Linked DNA regions of Marinagarivorans cellulosilyticus. The main gene of each other region encodes a partner of the protein of the gene in region 2 in a complex. Links are inferred from orthologs where the notes say so. Each region holds a gene or a part of one and is shown on either strand. Other genes may lie near its edges. The genes, in order: MARGE09_RS18905, dnaX, dnaN and holA.

Evidence for each region.
Region 1: the proteins of dnaX (region 2) and MARGE09_RS18905 are in contact, whole or in part, in a cryo-EM structure (PDB 8GIZ), measured with the Escherichia coli proteins. The link is inferred for Marinagarivorans cellulosilyticus from one-to-one orthologs.
Region 3: the proteins of dnaX (region 2) and dnaN are in contact, whole or in part, in a cryo-EM structure (PDB 8GIZ), measured with the Escherichia coli proteins. The link is inferred for Marinagarivorans cellulosilyticus from one-to-one orthologs.
Region 4: the proteins of dnaX (region 2) and holA are in contact, whole or in part, in a cryo-EM structure (PDB 8GIZ), measured with the Escherichia coli proteins. The link is inferred for Marinagarivorans cellulosilyticus from one-to-one orthologs.

Annotation. Positions count from the first base shown.
Region 1 is NZ_AP023086.1:4,622,564-4,629,695, forward strand. What follows is about bases 1,756-4,549. They hold MARGE09_RS18905 (DNA polymerase III subunit delta'), read right to left. Parts: upstream 3,761-4,549; coding sequence 2,750-3,760; downstream 1,756-2,749. Other genes in these bases: MARGE09_RS18895 (TatD family hydrolase), read right to left, coding at 1,756-2,111; MARGE09_RS18900 (PilZ domain-containing protein), read right to left, coding at 2,242-2,592; MARGE09_RS18910 (RluA family pseudouridine synthase), read left to right, coding at 3,892-4,549. Also shown: MARGE09_RS18885 (head GIN domain-containing protein), read right to left, coding at 1-552; transcription elongation factor GreB, read right to left, coding at 859-1,338; more of MARGE09_RS18895, read right to left, coding at 1,335-1,755; more of MARGE09_RS18910, read left to right, coding at 4,550-4,575; MARGE09_RS18915 (cyclic di-GMP phosphodiesterase), read right to left, coding at 4,831-6,060; MARGE09_RS18920 (amino acid aminotransferase), read right to left, coding at 6,235-7,132. UniProt on the Escherichia coli protein: Part of the beta sliding clamp loading complex, which hydrolyzes ATP to load the beta clamp onto primed DNA to form the DNA replication pre-initiation complex.
Region 2 is NZ_AP023086.1:1,257,844-1,265,173, reverse strand. The notes cover bases 3,107-6,098. They hold dnaX (DNA polymerase III subunit gamma/tau), read right to left. Parts: upstream 5,568-6,098; coding sequence 3,645-5,567; downstream 3,107-3,644. Other genes in these bases: MARGE09_RS05035 (transposase), read right to left, coding at 5,709-6,098; MARGE09_RS05045 (YbaB/EbfC family nucleoid-associated protein), read right to left, coding at 3,265-3,597; recR (recombination mediator RecR), read right to left, coding at 3,107-3,231. Also shown: MARGE09_RS05075 (hypothetical protein), read right to left, coding at 106-519; MARGE09_RS05070 (SlyX family protein), read right to left, coding at 533-742; MARGE09_RS05065 (YcgN family cysteine cluster protein), read right to left, coding at 745-1,209; MARGE09_RS05060 (YcgL domain-containing protein), read right to left, coding at 1,206-1,502; rnd (ribonuclease D), read right to left, coding at 1,499-2,638; more of recR, read right to left, coding at 2,638-3,106; more of MARGE09_RS05035, read right to left, coding at 6,099-6,518; MARGE09_RS05030 (alpha/beta hydrolase), read left to right, coding at 6,755-7,330. UniProt on the Escherichia coli protein: Part of the beta sliding clamp loading complex, which hydrolyzes ATP to load the beta clamp onto primed DNA to form the DNA replication pre-initiation complex.
Region 3 is NZ_AP023086.1:1,094-8,204, forward strand. The notes cover bases 1-2,773. They hold dnaN (DNA polymerase III subunit beta), read left to right. Parts: upstream 1-721; coding sequence 722-1,825; downstream 1,826-2,773. Other genes in these bases: recF (DNA replication/repair protein RecF), read left to right, coding at 1,929-2,773. Outside these bases: more of recF, read left to right, coding at 2,774-3,035; gyrB (DNA topoisomerase (ATP-hydrolyzing) subunit B), read left to right, coding at 3,057-5,477; MARGE09_RS00025 (error-prone DNA polymerase), read right to left, coding at 5,605-7,111. UniProt on the Escherichia coli protein: Confers DNA tethering and processivity to DNA polymerases and other proteins. Acts as a clamp, forming a ring around DNA (a reaction catalyzed by the clamp-loading complex) which diffuses in an ATP-independent manner freely and bidirectionally along dsDNA.
Region 4 is NZ_AP023086.1:1,781,525-1,788,838, forward strand. The notes cover bases 1,920-4,895. They hold holA (DNA polymerase III subunit delta), read right to left. Parts: upstream 3,945-4,895; coding sequence 2,895-3,944; downstream 1,920-2,894. Other genes in these bases: MARGE09_RS07090 (ribonucleoside-diphosphate reductase subunit alpha), read right to left, coding at 1,920-2,488; MARGE09_RS07100 (LPS-assembly lipoprotein LptE), read right to left, coding at 3,931-4,500; leuS (leucine--tRNA ligase), read right to left, coding at 4,586-4,895. Also shown: more of MARGE09_RS07090, read right to left, coding at 1-1,919; more of leuS, read right to left, coding at 4,896-7,177. UniProt on the Escherichia coli protein: Part of the beta sliding clamp loading complex, which hydrolyzes ATP to load the beta clamp onto primed DNA to form the DNA replication pre-initiation complex.

The DNA.
Region 1 (7,132 bases), 3.4 Mb from region 2 along the record:
CCTACCCGCCACTGTAATATCTGATGCGCCGTTTCCTTTAACATCCAACTCCTTTGCAGTTAACTGGGCCACGTTAAATTCACAACCACCATTTAACTTAAAATGCACTTTATTTTTAACCGTAAGCTCGGCAAAGTTAATTGTGCTGCCACCATTCACTTTTAATTCGAAGTTATCTGCCGTTACTGCTGAGAGGACATCCACCGACATTCCACCCGACACTTCTAACCATTGCAGTTGCGTTAATGTCACGTCGTAGGCGATATTCGAGTTTTCAGAAAACCACCCCCAGCGATTATTTTTGCGAATGCGCAAAGTATTACCTTTTGCATCCACCTTGATTTTATCGAGCTGCGATTTTGCCGCTGTCATTTTCAGTTGCGGCGCTTCACCTATGCGCAACACTAAGGAGCCATCCCCTTCAATTTGCAACTGAGTAACATCACTGATGGCAACCGTACGCTCTATAACATCTTCTGCTAATGCCGTTTGCGTACAAATCACCATTACCCACGCTAACAACACTCCGATAACTACTGGCATAAATTTCATAGTCTTCCCCTTTGAGGTGTAAATAATTGTTTAAATAGCTACCGCTTCTGGCGTTGCCGTCAACCGGTGTTATATGCAACTATATCACCATAACTCAGATGCGCAACCAGCCGCCCCAAAAAACATGGCGCCCTTTTCAACACTAAGATTAAAAGTCTTTTATAACAGTAAGTTGCGAGCAATTATTGGCAGGAAAAATTGTGTATCAGCTGCACTAGCGTGCATATTGGGTGTTATAGCTTAGGTGTACAGGCAGGTTTATAGCCTCTGCGTGCACCCTACACAATCTTTCGCGGCGCACCTACGCTAGAACGGCTGATACTGAATCGCCGTAATCCACCACTCAGCTAGACCCGTGGGTGTACGCACGCTTATCTCGTCATCTACCGCTTTGCCGATAAGCGCTTTGGCCATTGGTGAGTCAACAGAGATACAAATAGAGTGCGCATCAATTTCGTCACTGCCGACGATACGGTAATGTGCGACTTCGCCCCGTTCGTTTTCCAGCGCAACATAGGCACCAAAATATACCTTACCTTCTTGCCGGGGGGAGTAATCCACTACGGTAATTACATCTAAGCGTTTCGCTAAATAGCGCACTCGCCGATCAATTTCGCGCAAGCGCCTTTTGCCATAAATGTAATCCGCATTTTCACTGCGGTCTCCTAATGCAGCCGCATCGTGCACTTGTTGAGTAACCGCGGGGCGCTCCACCTTCCATAGCTGCTTAAGCTCGGCATTTAACGCTTCATAACCGGCACGGGTAATATAAGCAGAGCGGCTCATTGCGCGCGATTAAATAAACGTAAAAAATTCGCGGTTGTCACTTCCGCGAGGGCGTCGTAACTAACCCCCTTTAAATCGGCAACATATTCAGCCACTTCACGCACATACGCAGGCATATTGGGCTTTCCGCGATAAGGGATAGGCGCTAAATAGGGCGAGTCTGTCTCGACTAACAAATAATTTAACGGTGTTTTGCGTACAACATCGCGTAGGCTTTCGGCATTTTTAAAGGTAACAATACCCGATATTGAGATATAAAAATTAAGATCCATCGCTCGCTTGGCCATGTCCCAATCTTCAGTAAAACAATGCATAACACCCGATGCCTCACGGCAGCCATGCTCTTCAATTAGCGCAAGCGTATCTTCTTTAGCGTTGCGGGTATGCACAATAACAGGTAATTTTTGCGCTTTGCCCGCGATTAAATGATTGGCAAAACTCTGCTTTTGCTGAGCCACAAAATCAGTACTGTGGAAATAATCTAAGCCCGACTCCCCCAGCGCCACTACCTTAGGTGCTGAAGACCACTCGGTTAAAGTGGCGTCGCTAACCACTTGCTCACCCACATCACACGGGTGAATACCTACCGAGGCAAAAACATTATCGCGTTTAGCGGCAATATCCAGCACGGCCTTGCGGTTTTCGTCGCTAATACACACACACAAAAAACGACTCACCCCCCGAGCTTGCGCTTGGTCCAATGCCACCTCAACACTTTTGTCGCTTTTAGAAAGATCTAGCCGGTCTAAATGGCAGTGTGAATCGGTAAGCATGGAGCACCTCAAGTTGGTAATGGAATCTAAAAACATAAAAAAGGCCGCAAGCGGCCTTTCGAAACGTAGCAACTGCAGCAACAAGACCACAGCCACTAAAGGAATATATTCTAAACGAGATTATGTATTGTTACATCGTATGCGTGGGGCGATCAGATTCTAAAGTGCCCGCTAGGTAAGTTTCTATTTTGCGGTTTGCGGTATCATCGTCGCCATCGAACTGAACACCAATGCCGGCAGCACGGTTACCTTGCGCGCCTTTAGGGGTGATCCAAATAACCTTACCAGCAACCGGAATTTTCTCGGGCTCGTCCATTAGGTTAAGCAACATGAAAACCTCGTCGCCTAAGCTGTAGGATTTGTTAGTCGGTATGAACAAACCGCCGTGCTTAATAAACGGCATGTAAGCCGCGTAAAGCACTGCCTTATCGCGAATGGTTAACGACAGTATGCCGTTACGAGCGCCGCCAATACCCTGCATAATTTTGCCTCTTTTTTATTATTTCGCTTCACATCTGTATTCGGTAGCATTGCTGCGTAGTGAAGTTTGGCTTAGTTAATTCCAGCGAGTAAAGCCTTCGCCAAACGAAGCCTTTACCTATTTTGCTGCGAACAATAATCGCTTAAGGCGCCAGTGTCTAGGCTTGGCGCGCCAAGCGCTGCTGCTCGGCTTTAAAACCTAGCAAAATTAACATTAGCTCTTCACACGCTAAAACTTTGTTAGGGTTACTGCCTGCGTTTAACTGCCCCATTCGCCCTTGCACCGTGTCCAGTAATGAGTATAGATGCACTGGCAGCAACTGGGCCAAGATTCCCACAACCTCTAAATCATCGTGCACATTAGCGCAACTTACCCTAATAGCACGCTGCAGCCACTGTAACACCACCCCAAACACAACAGGCAGATCAAACGCGGCCAGCTTTTTACTCGCATCGATAGGCGATAAGCTGCCATTCAGCCCTTTGGCTAACGCTTGGGCAATATCGTTGTGAATATCCAGCTGATTGCCATCAAGCCATTCCAACGCTTTCACTGGGGCCCCGCCAGCCGCTTTTAAAATAACCTCTGGCTGGTTTACTTGGTTGCGCGAAAGCCAACTTAAGGCATCGCTCCAACTTGGTGTAGCTAACGCCACTTGCGATGTACGCGAGCGAATGGTGGGTAATATGCGCGCGGCCTGATAACCAACCAATAAAAATACCGTATCGCCAGAAGGCTCCTCGAGGTTTTTTAAAATCGCGTTAGCCGCCTCAACATTCATGACTTCGGCCGGTGCAACCAAAATAACTTTTCGGCCACCTTGCTGCGCAGTATTCGCAACAACTCGTGAAAGCTCACGCACTTGGGCTATTTTAATAACATGGCTGCCCTCTTCGGGTTCTAAAAAGGCAAAGTCTGGGTGCGAACCTGCGGCCACTAGTTCACAGCCACGGCAGCGCCCGCACGATTGCGCCTCTGCTGGCGCGCGGCACAATAAAAACTGGGCCATAGCCATCGCCAAAGCTCGCGTTCCCATACCATCAATACTTTTTAGCAATACCGCATGCGGTAAGCGTTGGCTATTCACCTGCGCAACAAATTGCTGCCAATAATCATAAAACCAAGGGTATGGCGGCTGGGCAAAAACCACAGCAGATGGGGAACTCATAAAAACTCAACCTTAACAGCGCCTAAAATGCCGCAACAGTGCCGCAATCAATAATAAGGGGCAGCATACCAGCGCCGCTGCTTTCTTGCGATAATGCCAAGCGCAAGGTTTATTACACGGCCTACGCTAGAATGCTCCTCTATATTCAAAAGACCATCAACCCTATGCCTGCATTAGATATTATTTTTGAAGACGAACACCTGCTAATACTCAACAAACCAGAAGGCCTATTAAGCGTACCCGGAAGAACAGAGCCCAACTGTCTTCACGCACAAGCGCTAAGCTACAATGCCAATGCGCGCGTTGTACACAGGCTGGATATGGCGACATCTGGCATTATGATTTTTGCGAAAAGCCATGCTAGCCAAAAGGCTATGGGGCACTTATTTGAACAGCGCAAAGTCCATAAAACTTACCACGCCATTATTCACGGCAAGCCCATAAAGGATGAAGGCCAAGTGGAGCTTCCACTTATTTGCGACTGGCCAAACCGGCCAAAACAAAAAGTGTGCTTTGACGAGGGCAAACCAGCAACAACCCTGTACGCCGTTAAAACTTACTTTGAGCAAGTCAACGCATCACTTGTCGAGCTATCGCCAATTACTGGCCGCTCTCATCAACTGCGCGTCCACTGTTTAGAGCTTGGCCACCCAATACTCGGGGACAACCTCTACAATATAGAAGGCTCGCACCTGCGCGCACCCCGACTATTGCTGCACGCAACCAAAATTGTCTTTGACCACCCAATAACGGCAGAGCCCATGCACGTCAGCCATGCATCCGACTTCGAGAGCTTTATACAAAAACTGACTTAACGCAAAAAATACAGTAACTATTCAGCCACCTACGAAATTGAGCACTAGATTGATCATTCTCTAGGCCACTCAAGCCATCCATGGCCGCTATGCACTCGCTCTGGAAAGCGTGCTCCTGCGCTTTCTCCCCCTTACAATCCCTGTAAGGCCCGGCGCGCGAATGCTTAGAAAACAATCAATCAGCCCTCCGAGTGAGCAATGTTTTTTTATGGCTGAATAATTACAAAATACAAAGTAGCAGCAAAAGAAGTGAGACTAACTGCCCGTATATTTTAAAAGACCTTGCTCTTGAAAATCGCGCAGTGATATTCCAAAGGAACCGTCGGGGTGAACACGGCGAATTAAGTAATCTTTACTCAATTCTTCGGTTTCAATTAGGGAGAGGTTATGCATTTCAGGTTTTTCCAAATGCTTATGGCTAGCATTTAAAATAACCGATACGCAGGGCAAATGACGATATTTTTGGCTTGCTTCTATGACTATGCCAATTTGGCCAGAGACAAGCTCCACAATACTACCCGGCGGGTATAGGCCCACGGTTTCAAGAAAAGCTAAGGCTAATTTCTCGTCAAATTGCTTGCCGCGCTCTTGGTAAATAACTTTTAGGGCATCGGTTGAGGTTCTGGCTCGCTGATAACAACGATCGGCTGTCATCGCATCGTAGGCATCGACAATTGCGATTATTTTCGAGAAAAGCGAAATACCCTCGCCCGGAAGCTTTCGCGGGTACCCGGTGCCATCAACGCGCTCGTGGTGGCTATAGGCAACATCAATAGCGCCCGTATAGATATTACCAGCACTCAACAATAAATTGCGACCATGGATGGTATGCGCCATCATCATGCGCATTTCTTTAGGGGTGAGGCGCTCAGGCTTGTTAAGCACCTGGGGCGGCACACGCATTTTGCCGACATCGTGCAATAAACCACACAAACCTATTTGCTGCAGCTCTTCTTCGGTGAGCCCTAGATGACGACCAAATGCCACAGCGAGAATGCACACATTTAAACAATGCTCTGCCGTATATTCGCTCTCATTGCGCAGGCGCGTCATCCACATTAATGCGTCAGGGTGGCGAATAACCGATTGCACGCATTCATTCACCGTTGCCTTAGCGGCGTCGGTATTAATTGCGCCGCCAAGCTGAATATCGTCGAGTAAAGATTTAGTCAGCGTACGAGCTTGACCAAAGAAGCCAGTACTGCGGCGATGCTCTTGGTACACATCGGCTTGATGGGGATATTTAGCATTACCATTAGCAAAGGCCGTTGGCGCATTAGAGCTGCTATCACTGGCTTTTGCTTTGCGAGTAACATCCACCCATACGTTTTCACAGTACTGGCACACAGTATTCACATCATCGACAGACTCGATGTAAAAGCCCTGCATCAAAAACGGCGTATCAAGCCATTCACGATCAAGCCTAGAAATGTACATGCCAACGCGTAGCTCAGAAACATGTACTTTAACTGTGGTATCAGACATTCAGCACCTTGGGCGAACGTATTGATGCATATATTAGCAATGCATTTCTTTCAACAACTTCCATGTATAACTCCACTTTAGTGGATCTGGAGACCAAAGCAAGCACTCAACGATGCTAACACCAGCAAAAAGTGAGACCTCCTCACCACTCCTAACTCACACTTTGAACAAAACTCAGCCGGCTACAGTAATAGATTGTGCTAGTGAATGACAAACATAATCGAGGTTATCGCGACTCAAACCGGCAATACTAGCCCTAGAACTACTCAAAAGATAAATACTTTTCTGCTCTGCCAACCATGTCACCTGTGGTTGCGATATTCCCAAATAGGAAAACATGCCTTTTTGGTTTGCCACAAATTGAAACTCTGGATAACCTAAAGCCGCCATCGTATCGGCAAATTGACAGCGCAGTTGCTGGATGCGCAACCGCATGGAATCAAGCTCCGCACGCCACTCGTTGGCTAATGCACCATTTGCTAACAAGTGCGCAACAATTGCTGCGCCATGATCCGGAGGCATCGAGTAAATACCTCGCACAATACTCAGCATATGCGTTGTTGCCGCTACCGATGCACCGCCACTTGGACACATGGCCACAACCATGCCAACGCGCTCGCGGTATAAACCAAAATTTTTGGAGCACGATACAGCCAAGAGCAGCTCTGGCAATACACTAGCCATATAGCGCAAACCTGCAGCATCCTCTTCAATGCCATCACCAAAGCCTTGATAAGCCATGTCGACAAAAGGGATAAAGCCCTTCTCCAGCGCCTTATCGGCTAGCCACTGCCATTGTGCGAGTGTTAAATCCACTCCGGTTGGGTTATGGCAACTACCGTGCAGCAACACAACATCACCAGCCTTTACCTGATCCATCGCCGCCTGCATCGCTGGCCAATCGAGCTGCGTTTGGCACTGGCTTAAATAGGGGTATTCCCTCAGCTGTAAGCCAGCATTCCCCAATAAAGGAATATGATTCCCCCATGTTGGGCTACTCACCCAGATGGCCGCAGTAGGCGATGCCGTTTTAATAAGCTCTGCCGCAACTTTTAAAGCGCCACATCCGCCA
Region 2 (7,330 bases):
TTTTAGTTATAGCAGGTCTTGCGTCACGTAGAGTAATGGATTGAAATTTCATGGGGGGTCCTCCCCTTAGCAGGGGAGAGATTCTTGGTGTAGGGCTGCGTACTCTTAAACCGTGCTAGCACCGGCACGTTGTTTATCACTACGCTCACGAGCACGCTTGACCGTTGCGCTCGCTTTTTGCTGAGAATCAGCCTTTATAGAAAAAGCAATTTGAATGATTAACGCAACCATTGCAGCGCCAGCAATAGCCATTAACAAAGGCGTACCTGCGCGCCAAAAAGCATCCGCGCCATCAAACAGACCATCACTACCAGCAATAAGCCAGGCCGGCGCAAAAAACTGGCCACCATCCTCAGTGGGCCAAGGCATGCATAAAGCCCCAACCATAGCGCCAAATAATAGTGACCGAATAGGCTTAACAGGAAGTTTGATCAATAAATACCACCAGCACAAAAGGCCCAGTACAGCGCCGCCGCCATAAACTAACCAACCATGTAAATGTTCCGATGCTGTAAACATAATTAAAAACCCATTAATAATGCGGTGGACGCTCGTTGCCATTAGCCGGCGCTATCTGTTCAAACTCATCAGATAACTCTAAAAACTTCTCGCGTAATATCTGTATATGCTGCTTGGCCTCTAATAAATCACGATCTTGTAGAGCGATATGATCGCTCAGCTTTGCAATAGCGTCTTCCTGAAAGGCCAGCCGCTGCTGCAATTCAACAATATCATTATTCATATTTATTCCCCATCGACCCACTGCAAGACATACTCTTGGTAATCATCTTCATCAATACCTGCAGCATGCTGTACTTTGCCACTTACAGATAAACCGTGTTTATGCATTAGCGCTTTTCCCCCCGCCCGAAGGTGATGCCAGCGTGGCAGATCTAGGCCTTGCGCTACACGCTTGTAAGCACAGCTATTTGGCAGCCAAGGTAGGGCTTGATGATAATTCTGCTGGGTTAATTTAAGACACTCAGGCACCCGCTCAGTACGGTTTTCATAATCGCCACACTCACAAGACGTCGTATTTAACAAATCGCACGCCAAACTTGTGTAGTGATATTCACCGGTTTCTTCGTCTTCGAGCTTGTGTAAGCAACACAAACCGCAACCATCACATAGCTGTTCCCATTGGTCGCTGTTTAAGGCATCTAAGCCTTGGCGCCACCAAAATTTGGATTCAGTGTTAGGCTGGGTCACTTCGCAAGCTTACTATTGTGCTGGTTAACCGCCTGCATATAATCATCCTCATTCACAGGTGGTAACTGTAAAAAGTAGCCTTTTTCATTCAACGCCGCCAGCACTTTAGTAATGTCTTCTTTTACCAACTGCTTCTGCGGTGTTAGCACCATCGAAAAAGCCAGTTGCGGTTGGCCAAACATATCAAGCAGCGCTTCTGGCACATCGGCTAAACCTTTCAATTTAGGCACATATAAATACAGGCCGTCTTTCTTCGCACTACGGTAAATATCACAAATTATTTTTTGCGTCATAGAGATATACTTTCAAAGAATTGTTTTCGCCACCCTTGCAGGCAAGTGAGCAAGGCATCCACATCTCGGCTATCAGCCGGAGTAGTTCTTGCCACCATTTGATAATCCGCTTTACGGGCAAGAATTTCAGGTGCGATACCATATTGCTCGGCAATAGAATTTACAGTTTCCTTTAACCCTTTTACGCGCTCGCGCTGAGCCTTAGTCAGTGGTTTTTGCGAAGCTTTTAATTCAACAGCCGATGAATTTTCGGCAGGGTCAAGTAAGCTCAAAATGGCTTTGCCAAACTTTCGAATGGCACTATCGTGAAAACCCAAAGCTTTTAACTGAGCAAGCGCATTCGGTTTTCGTTGAATAACTTCAAAGAGCTGAGCATCCTTTAAAATGCGGGTACGCGGTATATTGCGCTCTCGCGCGGTAATTTCGCGCCAATCGAATAGCTGCTTTGCCACGATAAGGTCTTGTGCGTTCAAGCGCCATGTATTATTGGATTTATAGAACCCACTAGACGGGTCTGCATTCGCAATATAATTATCAATAATCGCTTGGCTTTCTTCATACACCCATGCTTGCCGCTCTTTAGCCGCCAAGCGCTGCTCAAGCAGCACGGTGAGTTCAAATAAATAATCTACATCCAGTGCCGCGTATAAATTTTGCGCATCACTTAATGGCCTAGCTAGCCAATTGGATCGCGTTTCGCCTTTTGGCAGTTCTACCTGTAAACACTCATTGACTAAATTTGCATAACCTACGCTAGCACCAATACCTAGCAAAGCCGCTGCAGCTTGGGTATCAAACAATTTATTGGGTAATACACCAAGTAGCGTATTAAAAACATCGAGGTCTTCTGAGCAGGCGTGAAAAGCTTTAATAACGTCATCAGAAGCTAAAACACTAGCCAAAGGTTGCCAATCGGTAATATCCAAAGGGTCGATCAGATAGTTGGCATTGCCATCATTAACCTGAATTAACGCCGCGATTGGGTAATAGGTATCAACCCGCATAAACTCGGTATCAACGGCCAACAAACGGCATTGCAACCAAGTGCTGCAATAATTGGCTAAGGTTTCATCATCATTAATAAAAATAATGCTCTGGCGCAATAATGAGCCAGGACTTACAGGTACATCATCCATTAAATTTCTCTTCGGCTAGCTAAGGCGTGCGCCAAAGTTCCGCCATCAATAAACTCGAGTTCACCACCCAAAGGAACCCCGTGGGCAATACGTGATACTTTCAGTTTGTGTTGTTTCGCCATTTCAGCAATGTAATGTGCTGTGGCCTCGCCTTCCATTGTTGGGTTGGTCGCTATAATCACTTCGTCAATTTCGCCAACGGCAAAGCGATGCGCTAATTGCTCTAAACCCAACTCTTTGGGGCCAATACCATCTAGCGGTGAAAGCTTACCCATAAGGACAAAATACTTACCCGAGAAAGTGCCCGATTGCTCTAAAGCAAAAACATCGGCAGGCATCTCAACTATGCATAGCAAGCTGGCATCGCGACGCGTACTTTTACAAAGGCTGCACACGGTCTCTTCGGTCAATGTGCGACAGCTTTCGCAACGCCCAACCTTTTCGCAAGCCTGCGTTAAAGCACCAGCCAAGCGCAAAGCACCCGATTGATTTCGCTCTAGCAACTGCAAAGCCATGCGCTGAGCAGACTTCGGCCCTACACCAGGCAACACCCGTAAAGATTCAATCAGCTGACTAATTAAAGGGCTATACACCAAAAAACTCCGAGTAACAAAACATGTCGCACATTAAAAAGGCATTTTGAAACCCGGGGGCATTTGCATACCGCCCGCTAAGTTCCCCATCCGGCTTTTGTTTTCGGCTTCGACTTTTCGTACACAATCGTTCACCGCAGCCGCTAACAGGTCTTCTAGCATTTCTTTATCCTCAGTCATTAACGACTGATCAATACTCACACTTTTCACATCATGGCGCCCATTCATAGTGACAGTAACCAAGCCAGCGCCGGCGCTACCGTTAATCTCAAGCCTGCTGAGTTCTTCCTGCATTTTTTCCATGTTTTCTTGCATTTGCGACTGCATTCCCTGCAGTTGTTTCATCATGTCACCAAGACCATTCATAGTGGCTACACCTTTAATTGAAGGGGTTCATTAAAAACACTAGCGAGCTAGTGCACCTTAACTGACTCTACATCCAGCACGGCACTAAAATGGGCCTGTAAATCTTGCACAAAGGGCTCGCGCTGCATTTTATTAATTGCTTCGGCCAGCGCTTGCTGGCGTCTATTTTCAGCATCAATAGCCGGCGTGATCATATCTGACGTGATTGCAGCCAGCTCGATATGGACCTTAACCGGAGTCTGAAAATAATCGTTGAGCAAATCATTAAAGCGCTGCTTATGCGAATCATCAAACAATGCGCCTTTGTTTTGATCTAAACAAAAGAAAAAGTGCCCGTCTTCGCAATTCACTAAAGCACAGTTAGCCACAGTGCTTTGCAAAACCCCTTTCACTCCCAAACTATGGTACACCGAAAGCCAGTGCTCGGGCTTAACGCTTAGAGGGTCTCGAGGTGCCTCGGCAGGAGCCTGAACCGGCACAACTTGTGACTCAGCGGGTTTAGGCGGCGGCGAAGCAATTTGCGAGGCTGGTTTTAATCCCGATAATTCAGGCGCATTCAATAGCGCCTCAAGGGACTTTTTTGCGGTATCGGCGACCTCTGGACTTTCTGTTACCGCGTTGGCTTTTAACGTGTTGGGTTGTGCCGTTGGAGCGGGCGCCTGTTGGTTCTCCCACGGGGGAGTGGCCTCAACCGGCGGTGCTGTGACAGGTTGCCGCTCGACGACTTGCTGACGAGGCTCTGGAGCCGCTGAAGGTAAAACCGCTGGCGGTATATCTTGAGCAGGGGTCGCTTCTGGCGGTGCGGGTTCATGGGGTACCGCTGCAGCCGGCGCCTCTGTCTGAGCGGCAGTGCGCGCAAGCGTTTGCGTAGGCACATCGGCCACGCCTTGTGGCTTAAACGCTAACATGCGCAGCAGTGTCATCTCTAAACCCGAACGCGGATCTGGCGATAAATGTAAATCTCTGCGCCCGATTAAAGCTGTCTGGTAAAAAAGCTGTACATCTTCGGGCGGTAACAATTGGCACAATTCTAAAATGGTTTGGCGATCGCCGTAGCTATTGTCCAGCGCTTCCGGCATGGCCTGCGCAATTGCAAGGCGGTGCAAAAAAGTAATTAACTCACCCAGTGCGCCATAGTAATCTGGGGCGTGCTCAGAAAACTCAGCGACAGCGGTTAATACCTCTGGTCCGCTACCATGAATGAGCGCACGTACAAGTTTTTCGATTAACTTATGGTCGATGGTGCCAAGCATGGCAATGACATCAGCATCGGACACCTTGCCACCACCAAACGCAATAGCTTGGTCGGTTAGGCTAAGCGCATCCCGCATACTGCCGTCCGCCGAACGCGCCAGCTGCCACAAGGCAGCATCTTCACAAGGAATAACCTCTTCGCCTAAAACGAATTGCAAGTGATCCACTATGCGCTCGGGCGACATGTTTTTTAAATTAAACTGTAAACAACGCGACAATATCGTTACCGGCAATTTTTGCGGGTCTGTTGTTGCCAGCAAGAATTTAACGTGCTCGGGCGGCTCTTCTAAAGTTTTAAGCAGTGCATTAAAGCTGTGCGTAGACAGCATGTGCACCTCATCGATCAGGTAGATCTTATAGCGACCACGCGTTGGCGCGTACTGAACGTTGTCGAGTAGCTCGCGGGTGTCTTCAACCCGTGTACGCGAGGCTGCATCGACTTCAATAAGGTCGACAAAGCGCCCCTCGGCGATCTCCATACAAGACGGGCACTGGCCACAAGGCTCGGAGCTTACGCCTGTTTCACAGTTAAGGCACTTTGCCAGAATCCGTGCAATAGTCGTTTTACCGACACCGCGCGTCCCGGTAAACAAATAAGCGTGATGCAAACGATTATGATCAAGCGCATTAATGAGCGCCTTTAAGACGTGCTCTTGCCCAACCATTTCACGAAAAATACGCGGCCGCCACTTCCGGGCCAATACCTGATAGCTCACTCGCTCACCCTAATGCGTACACAATAGCTACGCACGGTTAAAAATTAGAAGTCAAAACAACGGGGCATTATAGCGGAGTTACGAAAGGGGTTATAGCAAAGCGTGAATATCAGGCAATGAAGCTCATTGCCTGAGTCGATACTAGCTTTTTAAAGGCCATTGCGCAGAAGCTGCCAGTGTTGGTTTTATTACTGGCATATTTGGGTCGGTAATAACAGGCTCGGTCTTAGCCGCGTCATCAGCCATGTCATCATTTAGCTCTTCCGCATCTTTGCGCGGTCGCCCCCGCTTAAGCGGTCTTACACGCTGGTTCGCAACTTGCTCGATTTTATCTTTAAACGCATCACCACCTAACACATGCCCAAGCTTAATCGTTTCGGCAATATATTGAGATAAACGTTGATCAAAATCATAACGAAATAAGCGTCGATACTCTTGGCAACGCTCAACTCGCGTTTCACCTAAGGCATCATAAAGGCGGTGATCGATTATAAGCGGGCTATGCTCTAGGCCCGCATGATGGCGAAAACTCGACCACGGATAGTCATTCAGGGAGTCGCATAACCCTTTGTACATGGGCTTGAGCTCGACGTAACGATAACAGCTCAGCAAATAGGAAGCACTGTCAATCAAGCTAGACTTATAGCGCCCATCCCAAAGCGTACCCGAGCGCTTATAACGGTGGTTTACATATTGAACATAGCGGCGCCCCAAGGACTGCATTAATGACGAAACGCCATTAGCCATCTTGGGTGTTGCGACAATTTGTATCATATTGGGTAGCAAAACATAAGCGTGAACATTCACGTTATATTGCTCGGCGGCAGACTTTAAGCTCTGTAAATAAAACTCATAATCTTCATCATCGAAAAAACACGATAAACCGTTGTGCCCTACCTGGACAATATGCTGAGGGATATCCGCTATCTGTAAGCGGGGTAACCTAGGCATAACGCATGACTCTCCTTTGGCTAAAACAGTGATGTGTATTGATAATCACGGTGAGATACGATTAATGATAACCGTCAGCTATTAGGCACGTTCTAAATACAACGCCAAAGCCGACATCCAAACACTAATGCGTATTTACGGGGCCGAACTTTAACCTAAAAACACAATGGTCGCATCCCCTTCGATCACTCATTTATCTGTTAGGATACTTACGTCTTTATATTCACACGAATACTATGAAGCTTCTAACCTCTGCGCGCTATTGGTTCTGCATGACATTTCACTTTTGCGTTATAACAGGGTGTAGCACGCTAAAGTGTGATCATTGCGCTATCGAGCAATTCGCTGTCGACAATTTTCCGCCGCTTTTTACGTACAGCCAATACACTAACCAAGCCCCTGGCTGGCGATATATTTACCTAGAAGGCGATGGCCGCCCCTGGAAGCGCGGATACATTCAAAGCAGCAACCCCACTAGCCGACAAAAACTTACGCTTAAACTTATGATGGCAACACCGCAAGATAGCGTATACCTAGAGCGCCCATGCTACGGGTTTACATCAGTACCACCAGCCCCCTGTGAACCCTACTGGTGGACCAGCGCCCGCTACAACCAACAAGTGGCCGAAGTATTAAATGACGCGCTAAACCAAATTCAGCAACAGTATGGGCACAAGCCCTTAGTATTGATTGGCCACAGCGGGGGCGGCACTTTAGCCATGCTTATTGCACAAAAACGCAAGGACATAGCGGGTATTGTCACCCTAGCCGGCAACATAGACCCTGACGCTTGGACCAAGCATCACAACTTC
Region 3 (7,111 bases), 1.3 Mb from region 2 along the record:
GGTAAGGAGCGTTCGCAAGAAGAATTCTTCCATACGTTTAATGCGCTATTGGAAGGTGGCCAGCAGATTATTCTCACTTGTGACCGCTACCCCAAAGAAATTAACGGTTTAGAAGAGCGCTTAAAATCGCGTTTTGGCTGGGGCTTAACGGTGGCTATCGAGCCGCCCGAACTCGAAACCCGGGTGGCGATTCTTAAAACCAAAGCAGACCAAGCACAAATGCTGTTGCCTAATGATGCGGCCTTTTTTATTGCGCAGCGCATTCGCTCTAATGTACGTGAGCTAGAAGGCACTCTGAAGCGTGTTATTGCGCACGCCCAGTTCACAGCAAGGCCTATTAGTATTGACCTTGTCAGGGAGGCTCTAAAAGACCTGCTGGCCCTGCAAGATCGTTTGGTGAGTATTGATAATATCCAGCGGGTGGTTGCCGAGTACTACAAGATTAAAGTGTCCGATTTACACTCTAAGCGTCGTAGTCGCTCTGTTGCGCGGCCTCGCCAAGTGGCAATGTACTTAGCTAAAGATCTCACTAACCATAGCTTGCCTGAAATTGGCGAAAGCTTTGGTGGCCGAGACCACACCACAGTGCTACACGCTTGCCGTAAAATTAAAGAGCTGCTGGAAGAAGATGCGGATATAGCAGAAGATGTTAAAAATCTATTGCGCACGCTCACGACCTAAGCCCGAAACTAAAGAATTAAACCTTTAAAGAGATCTCATCATGCAATTTTCTATCGCACGTGATGCCTTGTTAAAACCGTTGCAATTAGTCGCGGGGGTTGTTGAGCGCCGGCAAACAATGCCAGTGCTGGCCAATGTTTTGTTAGTGTTAGAAGACGACCACCTATCCTTAACCGGTACCGATTTAGAAGTAGAAATCGTTGGCCGCGTTAAAGTAGAGCAGGTTGCCGAAACCGGTGAGATCACCGTACCCGCTAAAAAGTTTTTAGATATCTGCAAAAACTTACCCGATGGCTCAACTATCGACTTCACCTTAGAAGATCAAAAGGTCAATGTGTTCTGTGGCAAAAGCCGCTTTAACCTTAGCACCTTGCCAGCCAGTGAATTCCCGGCCGTAGAGCCAGGCGCAGACGACTTAGTTTTTAATACTCAACAAAAAGAGATTAAACGCCTAATCGAGCGCACCGGTTTTGCAATGGCGCAACAAGATGTCCGCTATTACCTTAACGGCATGTTGTGGGAGCTACGCAGCGGTTCTTTGCGCGCTGTAGCAACAGATGGCCACCGTTTAGCCATGTGTACCCGTGCGGTAAACGTAGAGTTTGACGATGTTAAGCAGGCCATATTGCCACGCAAAGGTGTTGTGGAGTTATCCCGTTTATTGAACGAGCCAGAAGGCAGTGTTCAGCTAGTATTAGGGGCTACTCATATTCGTGCACATACCGCCGACTTTACTTTTACATCCAAGTTAGTCGACGGTAAATTCCCAGATTACGAGCGTGTATTACCGCGCAACGGCGATAAAATTGTAATGGGCGAGCGTGAAGCGCTACGCCAAGCATTTACCCGCACAGCTATTTTGGCTAACGAAAAGTACCGCGGTGTACGCTTTGTACTAACGAGCGGCATGCTAACGGTAACTGCAAATAACCCAGAGCAAGAAGAAGCCGAAGAGCAAATATCGGTTGATTACGAAGGCGGTGATCTCGAAGTTGGCTTTAACGTAAGCTACCTTCAAGATGTTTCGAGTGTTATCGACTCCGACAAAATGAAGATGACCCTGTCTGATACCAACAGTAGTGTATTGATAGAAGATCCAGAAAACACAGATTCGGTATACGTTGTTATGCCTATGCGCCTTTAGTTATCCAATTTTTAACGGCTTATTGTCCTATTTACTTTCTTGGCAAAGCTAAGCTGCGGCTTAGTTTTACCAAGAAGGCCTCCTCTTATAGTCATACCTACCAATGCCCATTACTCAACTAAAGATCAACGGCGTTAGAAATCTTACCAATGTCGAGCTTGAGTTATCTGAGGGGTTTAACTTTTTCTATGGTGAAAACGGCTCCGGCAAAACCTCTTTATTAGAGGCTATAAGCTTGCTGGCGCATGGCCGTTCGTTCAGAACAGTTAATTATCGCCAGCTTATCCAGCACGAACAGCCCCACATGTCTGTTTTTGCTGAGGTGGCTCAACAGTCTGGTATAGCGAGTAAGGTTGGAGTGCTCAGGCCGCAAAGAGGACAATCGACGTTTAAAATTGATGGTTCACCAGTATATTCATCTGCTAGCTTAGCTTCATTGCTACCTTTGCAGGTTATTAACTCTAAGTCTTTCGACTTGCTGGATGGCCCGCGAAAGGTTCGCCGGGGAATGTTTGATTGGCTTGTGTTTCACGTGAAACATGAGTTCAGTGTTTTGTGGCGAGATTACACAAAGGCAGTAAAGCAGCGCAATAGCCTGCTACGACGTGATAAAATAAGCGGTTATGAGCTTGCTCCATGGGATATAGAGCTAAATCGTTTAGGTATTAGTATTGATGCATTAAGGCAAGAATGTTTACAGCCGTTCTTGGATAAGGTGGATACTCTGATACCCGACATAAATTTACCCAAAGAGTATCGCGTAGATATTGAGTATCAGCGGGGCTGGACAGAAGGTCAAACGTTAAGTGAGGCCTTAACAGAGAGTTACGCAAAGGATCGAAAGTACGGTTATACCACCTGTGGTGCGCATAAAAGTGAGTTAAAAGTTTTAATTAATAAGCAAGCAGCGGCAGAGGTTCTATCGCGTGGGCAGCAAAAGTCGCTGATTGCGGCTTTCATGTTTGCGGAATTACAAATATTCCAGCAACTAATGAATAAACCCAGTGTTTTACTTATTGATGATTTACCGGCTGAACTGGATCAGCAGCATATACAGTGCCTAGCTAATTGGTTGTTAGACTTAGATACACAGGTCTTTGTTACAGGCATATATGCTGAAGATATGGATAGGCTAAAGAATAAAATGAATAATAAACCTTGCAAGGTGTTTCACGTGAAACATGGCGAGATTAACGAGTGTAACCCCTAACACCTGAGGGAGAACGCCATCATGGCAGAACAACAAGATTACGATTCGTCCAGTATTAAAGTCCTTAAAGGGCTTGATGCAGTACGCAAGCGCCCCGGTATGTATATTGGCGATACAGATGACGGTACAGGCTTACACCATATGGTGTTTGAGGTCGTCGATAACTCAATTGATGAGGCGTTAGCGGGGCATTGTTCAGAAATTCGTGTCGTTATTCACCCTGATGATGCCATTAGTGTTTCTGATAATGGCCGTGGTATTCCTACTGAAATGCACGAAGAGGGTGTATCAGCCGCAGAAGTTATTATGACTGTACTGCATGCTGGTGGTAAGTTTGACGATAACACCTATAAGGTCTCTGGTGGCTTACACGGTGTGGGTGTATCGGTAGTTAATGCCCTGTCAGAAACTTTACGCTTAACGATTCGCCGCCAAGGTCAAGTGTTTGAGCAAACCTATCACCACGGTGTTCCTGCAAAGCCTTTGGAAGTTATTGGCGAAACAGACCAGCAGGGCACCAAGATATACTTCAAACCGTCTGATCAGACGTTCACAAATATCGAATTTCACTACGAAATACTGGCAAAACGCCTGCGTGAACTCTCGTTTCTTAATTCTGGTGTTCGCATCGTATTACACGATGAGCGTACAGGTAAGGAAGAAGCATTTGAGTACGAAGGTGGTTTGGCGGCCTTTGTTGATTACTTAAACCAAAATAAATCGACAATAAACAAGGTTGTTCACTTCACTAAAATGCATGACGACGGTGTAGCCGTAGAGGTTGCGCTACAGTGGAACGATACCTTCACTGAAAACATCTTCTGTTATACCAATAATATTCCGCAGCGCGATGGTGGTACTCACTTAGCGGGCTTTCGCAGTGCGTTAACACGCTGCTTGAATAGCTATATTGAATCTGAAGGTTTTGCTAAAAAAGAAAAAGTTGCCACAACTGGTGACGACGCCCGTGAAGGCCTTACTGCTATCGTTTCGGTAAAAGTCCCAGACCCTAAATTCTCCTCGCAAACTAAAGATAAACTGGTTTCAAGCGAAGTAAAAACCGCTGTAGAGCAGGAAATGGGCGCAGCGTTTAACGAATTTTTATTAGAAAACCCACAAGAAGCCAAGCTTATTGTTGGCAAAATGATGGAAGCTGCCCGCGCTAGGGAAGCCGCCAGAAAGGCCCGTGACCTTACCCGCCGTAAAGGTGTGCTCGATATAGCAGGCTTGCCTGGTAAGCTTGCAGACTGCCAAGAAAAAGATCCAAGCCTTTCAGAAATATACTTAGTGGAAGGGGACTCAGCCGGTGGTAGTGCCAAACAAGGCCGCGACCGCAGAACCCAAGCCATCTTGCCGTTAAAAGGTAAAATTCTTAACGTAGAAAAAGCCCGCTTCGATAAAATGCTATCGTCTGCAGAAGTCGGTACGCTTATTACGGCATTGGGTTGTGGTATCGGAGCGCAAGAATTTAACCCCGATAAACTGCGTTACCACAGCATTATCATCATGACGGATGCTGACGTGGATGGTTCTCACATCCGAACGCTATTATTGACCTTCTTCTTCCGTCAAATGCGCGAGCTAGTAGAGCGCGGCCATGTGTTTATTGCACAGCCACCGCTGTATAAAATCAGTAAGGGTAAACAAGAGCAATACCTAAAAGACGAGGCCGCACTTGAGCAGTTTTTAACGAATGCCGCTATCGAGTCTGTAGAGCTTCATGTTGCTGAAGATACTCCTGCTGTGCCGGGTGAACAACTAGAGACCTTAGTGGTGGAATTCCGTAAGACAATGGCAGTTATCGACCGCTTATCCAGAGTCTATCCACAGGAAATCCTCGAGTTACTCGTACACTCTAAAGCCTTAAACGCCGAGGAATTAAGCGATTCTTCAGCGGTAGAAGCTTGGGTTAGCGTTATTCAAGAAGGCCTTACCCCTATTAATGCTGCTAGTAAAACTCACACTTACAACCTAACAGTACAAGAAGATAAAGAGCGCAATATCTTTATCCCTGTATTGAATACCATGGCGCACGGTTTAGCGGAAGATACGCGTTTTGGTTTAGAGTTTTTTGAATCGCCCGATTACAAAAACATGCTTAAGCTGGGTGAGTTACTAGATGGTTTATTGGAAGACACTGCCTATGTTAGCCGTGGCGAGCGTAAACAGCCTGTAGCTAACTTTAAGCAAGCCCTAGAGTGGATTATGGCGGAGTCTAAGCGTGGTTATAACATTCAGCGTTATAAAGGGCTGGGTGAGATGAACCCCGAGCAATTATGGGAAACCACAATGGACCCAGAATGCCGTCGTATGTTGCAAGTAACGATTGAAGATGCCATCGGTGCAGACCAAATATTCACTTGCCTTATGGGCGACCATGTGGAACCGCGTCGTGAATTTATCGAAACTAACGCATTAAATGTTTCTAATTTGGATGTTTAATCGATTTTAGTTTTTTGAAACCCAAGCCCGTAGCGTTAAAAAACGCTGCGGGTTTTTTTATGCCTAAAACAAAACGGCAAATATTTTCACGTTGTTCCTTAGTAATTATTTCTGAATCCTTTCACGGTTAATGAAAATCCCGAGAGCGAACCGCGAGGTTTTCTAACAGGCCAGTGCAGTCTTCTAAACGCCCTGCGATTACATGGGTTACATCGCCTTGGCGTTCTAACCGCCCAGTAATTATTAAACATTTAGCCCCCAGTAACGCCTGCCGAAAAACACTTTGTGTGTTCTTCCATACCACCACATTGGTATTGCCTGTTTCATCCTCTAGCGTTAAAAATACAGTGCCCTTAGCGGTGCCTGGGCGTTGGCGGCCGGTGACAATACCTGCAACACGCACGAAGCCACCGTGATTAATGCTGCTAAGCTCTGCAAATGATTTACAGCGGCGTATGCTTGGCTGGTTGCGTAATAGCGCCATCGGGTGGCGGCGTAAACTAAAGCCAAGCATTTGGTAGTCAGCTTGAATATGCTGTGCTTCGGCGACTGTGGGTAATATATGGTCTGCATCATTGCTGTGAGAATAAAATAAATCGTCTGCGCTTTGGCTCAATGCCCCGCTTTGCCACAGTGCTTTTTGTCGATTACCGGTAATACTGGCTAAGGCATCCGCTTTAGCTAGGCGTTCTATATCCGCCGATGTTAAGCCGGTTAATTGTTTAAATGCGCTAAGGCTATTAAATAAATGTTCAGGTCGCGCAGCAATTATTTTTTTAGCGCTAACTTCGCTAAAACCTTTTATTTTTAAAAACCCCAGACGTACAGCCCAGCCTTTTTGGTAGGGCACCACTTGATGGGACCAGTCACTAAAATTAGCATCGACCGGTAAAAAGCGAATACGGTGGCGAATACCATCTTGAATTAATTGTGAGGGCGAATAAAAGCCCATTGGCTGGCTATTCAATAATGCGCAATAAAAGGCCTCGGGGTAGTGGCGTTTCACCCAAGCAGAGGCATAACATAAAAGCGCAAAACTGGCAGAGTGTGACTCTGGGAATCCGTAGCCGCCAAAGCCTTTTATTTGATTAAATAAACGCTCGGCATAATCGCGGCTGTAACCGTTGTTTAGCATGCCCTCGATAAAACGCGTTTCAAATTGTAGCAAGCGGCCGTTTTTACCAAAGCTGGCCATGGCCCTGCGCAATTGGTCGGCTTGGCCGCCACTAAAACCCGCTGCCACCATCGCTAAGCGAATGGCTTGCTCCTGAAATATCGGTACACCCAAAGTGGGCTTTAATACCGCTGCAACAGCATCGTTTTCGTAAACAACAGGCTCTAGTTTATTGCGGCGCCGAATATACGGGTGCACCATATCGCCTTGAATAGGGCCGGGCCTGACAATGGCAATTTGAATCACCAGATCATAAAAACATTTGGGCTTAAGCCGTGGCAGCATGGCCATTTGCGCACGGGATTCGACTTGAAAAACGCCAACACTATCGCCAATTGATAACATGTTATATGTGTGTGAGTCGTCTTTTGGAATATGGTGTAATTGCATTGCTGGCGCTATTGGGCCGATGCCATTAATGGGCAGGCGAAGCTTATCGATGTAACTTAATGATAAACGC
Region 4 (7,314 bases), 520 kb from region 2 along the record:
TAATCATCACGTTATCCCACAAGCCGCGCTCTTTTAAGTCGCGCACAAGGTAAGGGTTAACCACGGTGAACTCGCCAGAAAGGTTCGATTTAACATACAAGTTTTGGTACGTAGGCTCGATAGACTGGCTAACACCGGTAATGTTCGCAATGGTTGCCGTAGGAGCAATAGCCATTACGTTAGAGTTACGCATGCCTTGGGTTTTTACTTTTTCGCGCAGAGTGTCCCAATCGAGCGTGGTGTCGTGGTTCATTTCGATGAACTGCTCGCCACGGTTTTCCTCAAGGATTTTGATGGAATCGATAGGCAGAATGCCCTTGCTCCACAAAGAACCATCGTAGGTGCCATAGCTGCCGCGCTCGGCGGCTAGCTCGCTAGAAGCCTCGATGGCGTGGTAGCTGATAAGCTCCATAGACTCGTCGGCGAACTGCACGGCCTCTTTACTGCTGTAGGCAATGTGCTGCTTATACAGGGCATCTTGGAAGCCCATAATGCCCATGCCTACAGGGCGGTGGCGCATGTTACTGGTGCGGGCAGCCGGTACACTGTAGTAGTTAATGTCGATAACGTTATCGAGCATGCGCACAGCGGTTTTAATGGTAGCGGCCACTTTAGCTTTGTTTAGCTTGCCATCTTCCACGTGCTGCGCCAAGTTAACCGAGCCCAAGTTACACACGGCAATTTCTTCGTCGGCTTTGGTATTAAGGGTAATTTCGGTACACAAGTTAGACGAGTGAATAACGCCGGCGTGTTGCTGCGGGCTACGCAAGTTACAGGCGTCTTTAAAGGTGATCCACGGGTGGCCTGTTTCAAACAGCATGCCCAACATTTTGCGCCACAAGTCGAGTGCACGCACGGTTTTGAACAAACGGATTTTACCTTCGGCCGCCATTTGCTCGTACTCTTCGTAGCGCTCTTCGAAGGCTTTGCCGAATAAATCGTGTAGGTCGGGTGCGTCGTGTGGCGAGAACAGCGTCCATTCTTTATCTTCGAACATGCGCTTCATGAACAAATCGGGTACCCAGTTAGCGGTGTTCATATCGTGGGTACGGCGGCGGTCGTCGCCGGTGTTTTTACGCAGCTCTAGGAATTCTTCAATATCCAAGTGCCAAGTTTCTAAGTAAGCACACACAGCGCCTTTGCGCTTGCCGCCTTGGTTAACCGCAACAGCGGTATCGTTAGCCACTTTAAGGAAAGGCACAACACCTTGTGATTTACCGTTGGTGCCTTTGATGTAAGCGCCTAGCGAGCGTACTGGCGTCCAGTCGTTACCTAAGCCGCCGGCAAACTTACTGAGCATGGCATTATCTTGAATAGCGCCGTAAATGCCGTGTAGGTCGTCGGGCACGGTGGTGAGGTAACAAGAGGATAACTGCGGGCGCAAGGTGCCAGCGTTAAACAAGGTAGGTGTAGAGCACATGTAGTCGAACGAGCTAAGCAAGCGGTAAAACTCGATGGCGCGCTCGTTCTTTTCTTCTTCGCGCTCGGCAAGGCCCATGGCTACACGCATAAAGAAAATTTGCGGCAATTCAATGCGCACGCCGTCGCTGTGAATAAAGTAGCGGTCGTACAGGGTTTGCAAACCTAAGTAGGTAAATTGCAAATCGCGCTCGGCAATAATGGCTTTGCCCAGTAAGTCGAGGTCAAATTCTTTAAGCGCGGGTGATAATAGCTCTAGCTCTACGCCTTTTTCGATGTAAGCCGGTAGGGCTTCGCAGTAAAACTTACCCATTTCGCTTTGGGTGGCTTTATCGGCCACGCCTAAAAAGCGCAGGGCTTCGCAGCGTAATTTGTCGAGCAATAAGCGCGAGGTAGCGTAAGTGTATTCTGGCTCGCGCTCTACCAGTGTGCGTGAAGAAATTACCAATGCGGTGTTTACGTCGTCTTCGGTTACGCCGTCGTAAAGGTTGCGCATGGCTTCGGTAAGAATGGCGCTAGGCTCAGTGTGGCTAAGGCCGGCGCAGGCTTCGGTGACCAAGGTGTTTAAGCGAATCACATCCAATGGTAATAAAGAGCCATCGGCTTGCTTAACGTTAACATCGGGGTATTTGAATTCGGTGCGGCTTAAATTCTTTTGCGCTTCGCGCAGTTTGGCGCGCTCGGTACGGTAAATAACGTAATCGCGGGCCACTTTGTGCTCGCCGGCGCGCATTAGGATTAGTTCTACTTGGTCTTGAATTTCTTCGATGTGGATAGTGCCACCCGATGGCATACGACGGCGGAAGGTAGAGCTAATTTGATTGGTGAGCTTTTCTACCGTTTCGTGAATACGGCTAGAAGCAGCGGCAACACCGCCTTCAACGGCCAAAAAGGCTTTAGTCATCGCGATGCTGATTTGGTCGTCGTTGTAAGGTACGACAGTGCCGTTGCGCTTAATAACACGCAATTGCCCAGGTGCATTGGCAGCCATATTAGAGGGTGCTGTAGCTGGCGTTGTTGGAGCGCCTTTTTGGGGGGCGGCCGGTGTTGAATCTGCATCTGTTTGCATGGGTATCTCCTAAGGTGCGCTGTACTTGTGCTTGTATTGTGGCGGCTAATTATTCGAGTGTGCGTCGGTCTAACGTGACCTAAAAAAATGTCATTTTGTAGTGCCGAACGACAGTGCTTTACCGGCGCACTAAAAAATGTACGAGATGTGTACAAAATAGCGCGCCAAAACTGAGCAAAACACCATATGTTGGGGGTCGTGCTGTATCGGGCTACAAGATAATGCGGTTTGGGCAAAGTTGCAACTGGAGGAAGCAGGGGGAAAATTGTGTGTAAATTGTGGGTATTTCTGTGGACAACTGGCGCCAAGGGCCGCCGTTATTGACGCGGCGCAAAGTGGTGTGGCGCATATGTTCGCAAAGACAATTATATTTTATGGCGCCAGCTTTTTATGCCGAAATAAACCTTTACTGATTAAGCTGTTGCTGAAGCGCTTTTGTGGACAAAGCACGCACGCCAGAAAGCATTAATGTAATGTCGTTAATTAAGCCCCAAGCATCTTGTTTACTGGCGCCCTTAATGGCGCGGTCGGCCAGCGCGCACTGGCGTAATAGCAGGCGCAGTTGGCCCGCTTTTAAGCGGCCCAAGGCTTGGCGTACTAAGGGTATGCGTTTGTCGAAAATACCGTGTTGTTTAGCCACGCTTTCAATGCTGCCACCGCTTTGCTTGGTAAACAGTAGTGCATTGAGGGCGCGAATTTCGCGCGATAGCGCCCATAAAATAATGGTGGCTTCGGTGCCTTCTTCGCGCAGGCCTTGCAGTGTACGTGTGGCGGCGCGTGCATCGCCACCGGTGGCGCGGTCTACTAGGGTGAAGATATCGTAACGGGCGCTGTCGACGACGGCATTGGCCATAGTGCGGCCGTCAATCACGCCATCGTCGCTAACGAGCTTAAGTTTTTGAATTTCTTGTACGCAAGCCAGTAGGTTGCCTTCGACTTTGCTGGCGAGTATGCCTACGGCATCGCTGCTGGCACGCAAGCCTTCAGACTTTAAGCGCAAATCGACCCAGCGCGGGAAAAACTTGGGGCTAATAGGCCATATTTGCAGTGTGCCGCCCACGCTATCGACGGCTTTAAACCATTTGGCGTTTTGCGTGGCGCGGTCAATTTTGGGGAAGACCAGTATTAGCAGGGTGTCTGGGCTTGGGTTTTTACAGTATTCCAGCAGTGCTTGTTTGGCGGCATCGTTGGGTTTGGCGGTGTGGCTGCGCACCTCGATAATTTTGCGCTCGGCGAACAGGCTCATGCTGTTGGCGCTTTGCAGCAGTTGTTGCCAGTCGAGGTTGGCGTCGGTGTGGTACAGCTCGCGCTCGCTAAAGCCTTGTGTGCGGGCGGCTTGGCGCAGCATGTCGCAGGATTCTTGCACTAATAGCGGTTCGTCGCCGGTGATAAAGTAAACCGGCAGTAACGGGCTGCTGCAGTGGTTTTGCAGTTGTTCTGCATTAATGCGTGCCATGGCTGCTGCTCGTGTGGGCGCTGGTGCTTTGGGTGCTTTGTGCTGGCACTGTTAGGGTGTTTGTATGGCTCATGCTTTGCAGCAAAATGCGGTTGATGAGTTCTTGCCGCATTTCTTTGACGAGGGTTTGCTGCTCTTCGGCTTTGGCTAAGTTGGTGCCGGGAATAAAGTCGTATACCCGCTGGGTGGTTAGGGTGGTGGGCAATGCAGGCTGCGCGCCTTTGGGGGTGTAGCTGTAGGCAATTTCTAGGCGCAACTCGTACTGGGCTGCCGCGCCAATACTGGTAACGGCTACGGTGCGCTTTTCGAGCTCTTCGGTATCTAACCAGAGCGTGAGTGGTGCGCTGGGGGTAATTTTTACGCCGCGGCGTACCAAGGTTTGCTGCAGTTGGCGAGCAATTGCGGCGTAAGGGTCGGCGGTTTTTAAGGCGAGCTCTGGCGGCAATTGCCCTTTATTAAAGCCGCGAAGTTGCCAGCCACAAGCGGTAATGGTGAGGGCCAATAAGCCGATTAAGGCAAACCGAAGTGATGTTAAACGCGGCGTGGCTGAGGGCATGGTTAGCGGGTCTCGAGTAGCGGGTGGCAGGCAATACTGATTGTAGTGAATGCGCCTTGCACCTAGGTGCAAGGCGGGCGGCGCTTTAGTTGGCGACGATATTAACCAGCTTGCCAGGCACTACGATCACTTTGCGCACGGTTTTATCGTCGATAAAACGCATAACGTTTTCGTCGGCCATAGCGGCTTTTTCGGCGTCGCCTTTGCTGACATCGGCCGGTAGTTCGAGCTTGCTGCGCACTTTGCCATTAACCTGTACCACAATCGTTACGCTTGCACGCACTAGGGCGGCTTCGTCCACTTTGGGCCAAGGTGCATCCAGCAAATTGCTGCCGTGCCCTAAGCCTTGCCAGAGTGCATGGCAGGCATGGGGGATAATCGGCGCAAGCATAACCACGGCGGATTCTAGCGCCTCGCGCTCTACCGCTAAGCCCAGTGGTGTGGCGCGGTCGGCGTTGCGGCTGACGTCGTTTAGCAATTCCATAACGGCGGCAATGGCGGTATTAAACGTTTGGCGGCGGCCAAAATCATCGCTGACTTTGTTGATGGTTTCGTGCGTTTTGCGGCGCAAATCGGTATGCGTGGTCGTTAGCGCATCTACCGTAAGCGGGCCGGGTTCACCAGCTTCCAAATGTAGGTGTACGGCGCGCCATAGTTTTTTAATAAAGCGGCTGGCGCCTTCTACGCCGGAATCTGTCCACTCTAGGCTTTGCTCTGGTGGTGCGGCAAACATGCTGAATAGGCGAATGGTATCGGCGCCGTATTCGCGCACCACGTACTCTGGGTCTACCCCGTTGTTTTTCGATTTGCTCATTTTGATCACGCCGCCAAATTCTAGCGGTTGCTCGGTTTCGGCATGGAAGGCGTTGATCATTTTGCCTTTTTCGTCGCGCTCAACGCGGACATCGGCGGGGGCTATCCACTCGGTGCGACCGCCTTCTTTAATAAAGAAGGATTCGGCGTTTACCATGCCTTGGCACAGCAGGCGGTCGAAAGGCTCGTCGCAGTTTACTAGGCCTTCATCGCGCATGAGTTTGTGGAAAAAACGGGCATACAACAAGTGCAAAATGGCGTGTTCGATACCGCCGACATATTGGTCCACCGGTAGCCAGTAATTGGCTTTGTCGGGGTCTAGCATGCTATCGGCATTGGGGCTGGTGTAGCGCGCGTAGTACCAGCTAGATTCCATAAAGGTATCGAAGGTATCGGTTTCGTGCTCGCCTGCTTGGCCGTCGATATTGCCTTTGCGCCATTCGGGGTCGGCTTTAATGGGCGATTGCACGCCGTCCATTTCGACTTCTTCGGGTAGCAATATAGGCAGCTTGTGCGCCGGTACGGGAATTTCGCCACCGGCGGCTAAATTAAAGATGGGGATGGGGGTGCCCCAGTAGCGCTGGCGCGAAACGCCCCAATCGCGCAAGCGGTAATTGGTGGTGGCGCGGCCTTTGTTGGCGGCCTCTAAGGTTTGCACGATGGCGGTAAAGGCGCCGTTAAAATCGAGGCCATCGAATTCGCCCGAGTTAACCAGTACGCCTTTGTCGGTAAATGCGGCTTCGGCCAAGTTGATTTCGGTACTGTCGCTAGGGGCGATCACTTGGTTAATGGCAAGGTTGTACTTTTTGGCAAATTCGTAATCGCGCTCGTCGTGTGCGGGCACAGCCATAACGGCACCGGAGCCGTAATCCATCAATACGTAGTTGGCTACCCAAACGCTAACGGGCTCGCCGGTAATGGGGTGGGCAGCGGTAATGCCGGTATCAAAGCCTTTTTTCTCCATGGTGGCCATGTCGGCTTCGCTGACCGATTGCACTTTGCAGGCTTCGATAAAGGCGGCTAGCTCGGCATTGGTTTTGGCCAGCTCTAGTGCGATGGGGTGCTGGGCAGCCAAGCTTACGTAGGTGACGCCCATAATGGTATCTGGGCGGGTGGTATAGACCTCGAAGCCTGTGTGCTCGGCTACCGGCGTTGTTAAGTCGAAGCGCATTTCTACACCGCGGCTTTTGCCTATCCAGTTGCGCTGCATGGTTTTAACTTGCTCGGGCCAATGCGGTAGTTTATCTAAGTCGTTGAGCAGTTCTTCGGCGTAATCGGTAATGCGGATAAACCACTGCGGGATTTCTTTTTTCTCGACATTGGTGCCACAACGCCAGCAGCAGCCATCTTCGACTTGCTCGTTAGCTAATACGGTTTCGTCTACTGGGCACCAGTTAACGGTAGATACCTTTTTGTAGGCCAAACCTTTTTCGTACAGGCGCGTGAAGAACCATTGCTCCCACTTGTAGTAGTCGGGTTTGCAGGTGGTGACTTCGCGGCTCCAATCAAAACCAAAGCCTAGGGCTTTAAGTTGGTCGCGCATGTAGTCGGTGTTGCTGTACGTCCATTTTGCCGGTGCGGTATTGTTTTTGATGGCGGCGTTTTCGGCCGGTAAACCAAATGCATCCCAACCCATAGGGTGCAATACGTTTTTGCCCAGCATGCGCTGATAGCGCGAAATAACGTCGGTAATGGTGTAGTTGCGAACATGCCCCATATGAAGGCGGCCACTGGGGTAGGGGAACATGGCAAGACAGTAGAATTTTTCTTTGCTGGTATCTTCTGTTACCGCAAAGCTGTTGTTGTCTAACCAAAAACGCTGCGCGTCTTGTTCGATCTCGGACGGATTGTAATTCTCGTTCATCAGTTGTTTGATCTCTAACCCAGTGAGGCAAAGGCGCTGCCTTTGCAAAAAGCTTGTGATTATAGGGCCTGAGCAGGCTAAATAAAACGGTGCCGATAGCCCGATGCCAAATTGCTTGGCCCTTAGCGTGAATAAGC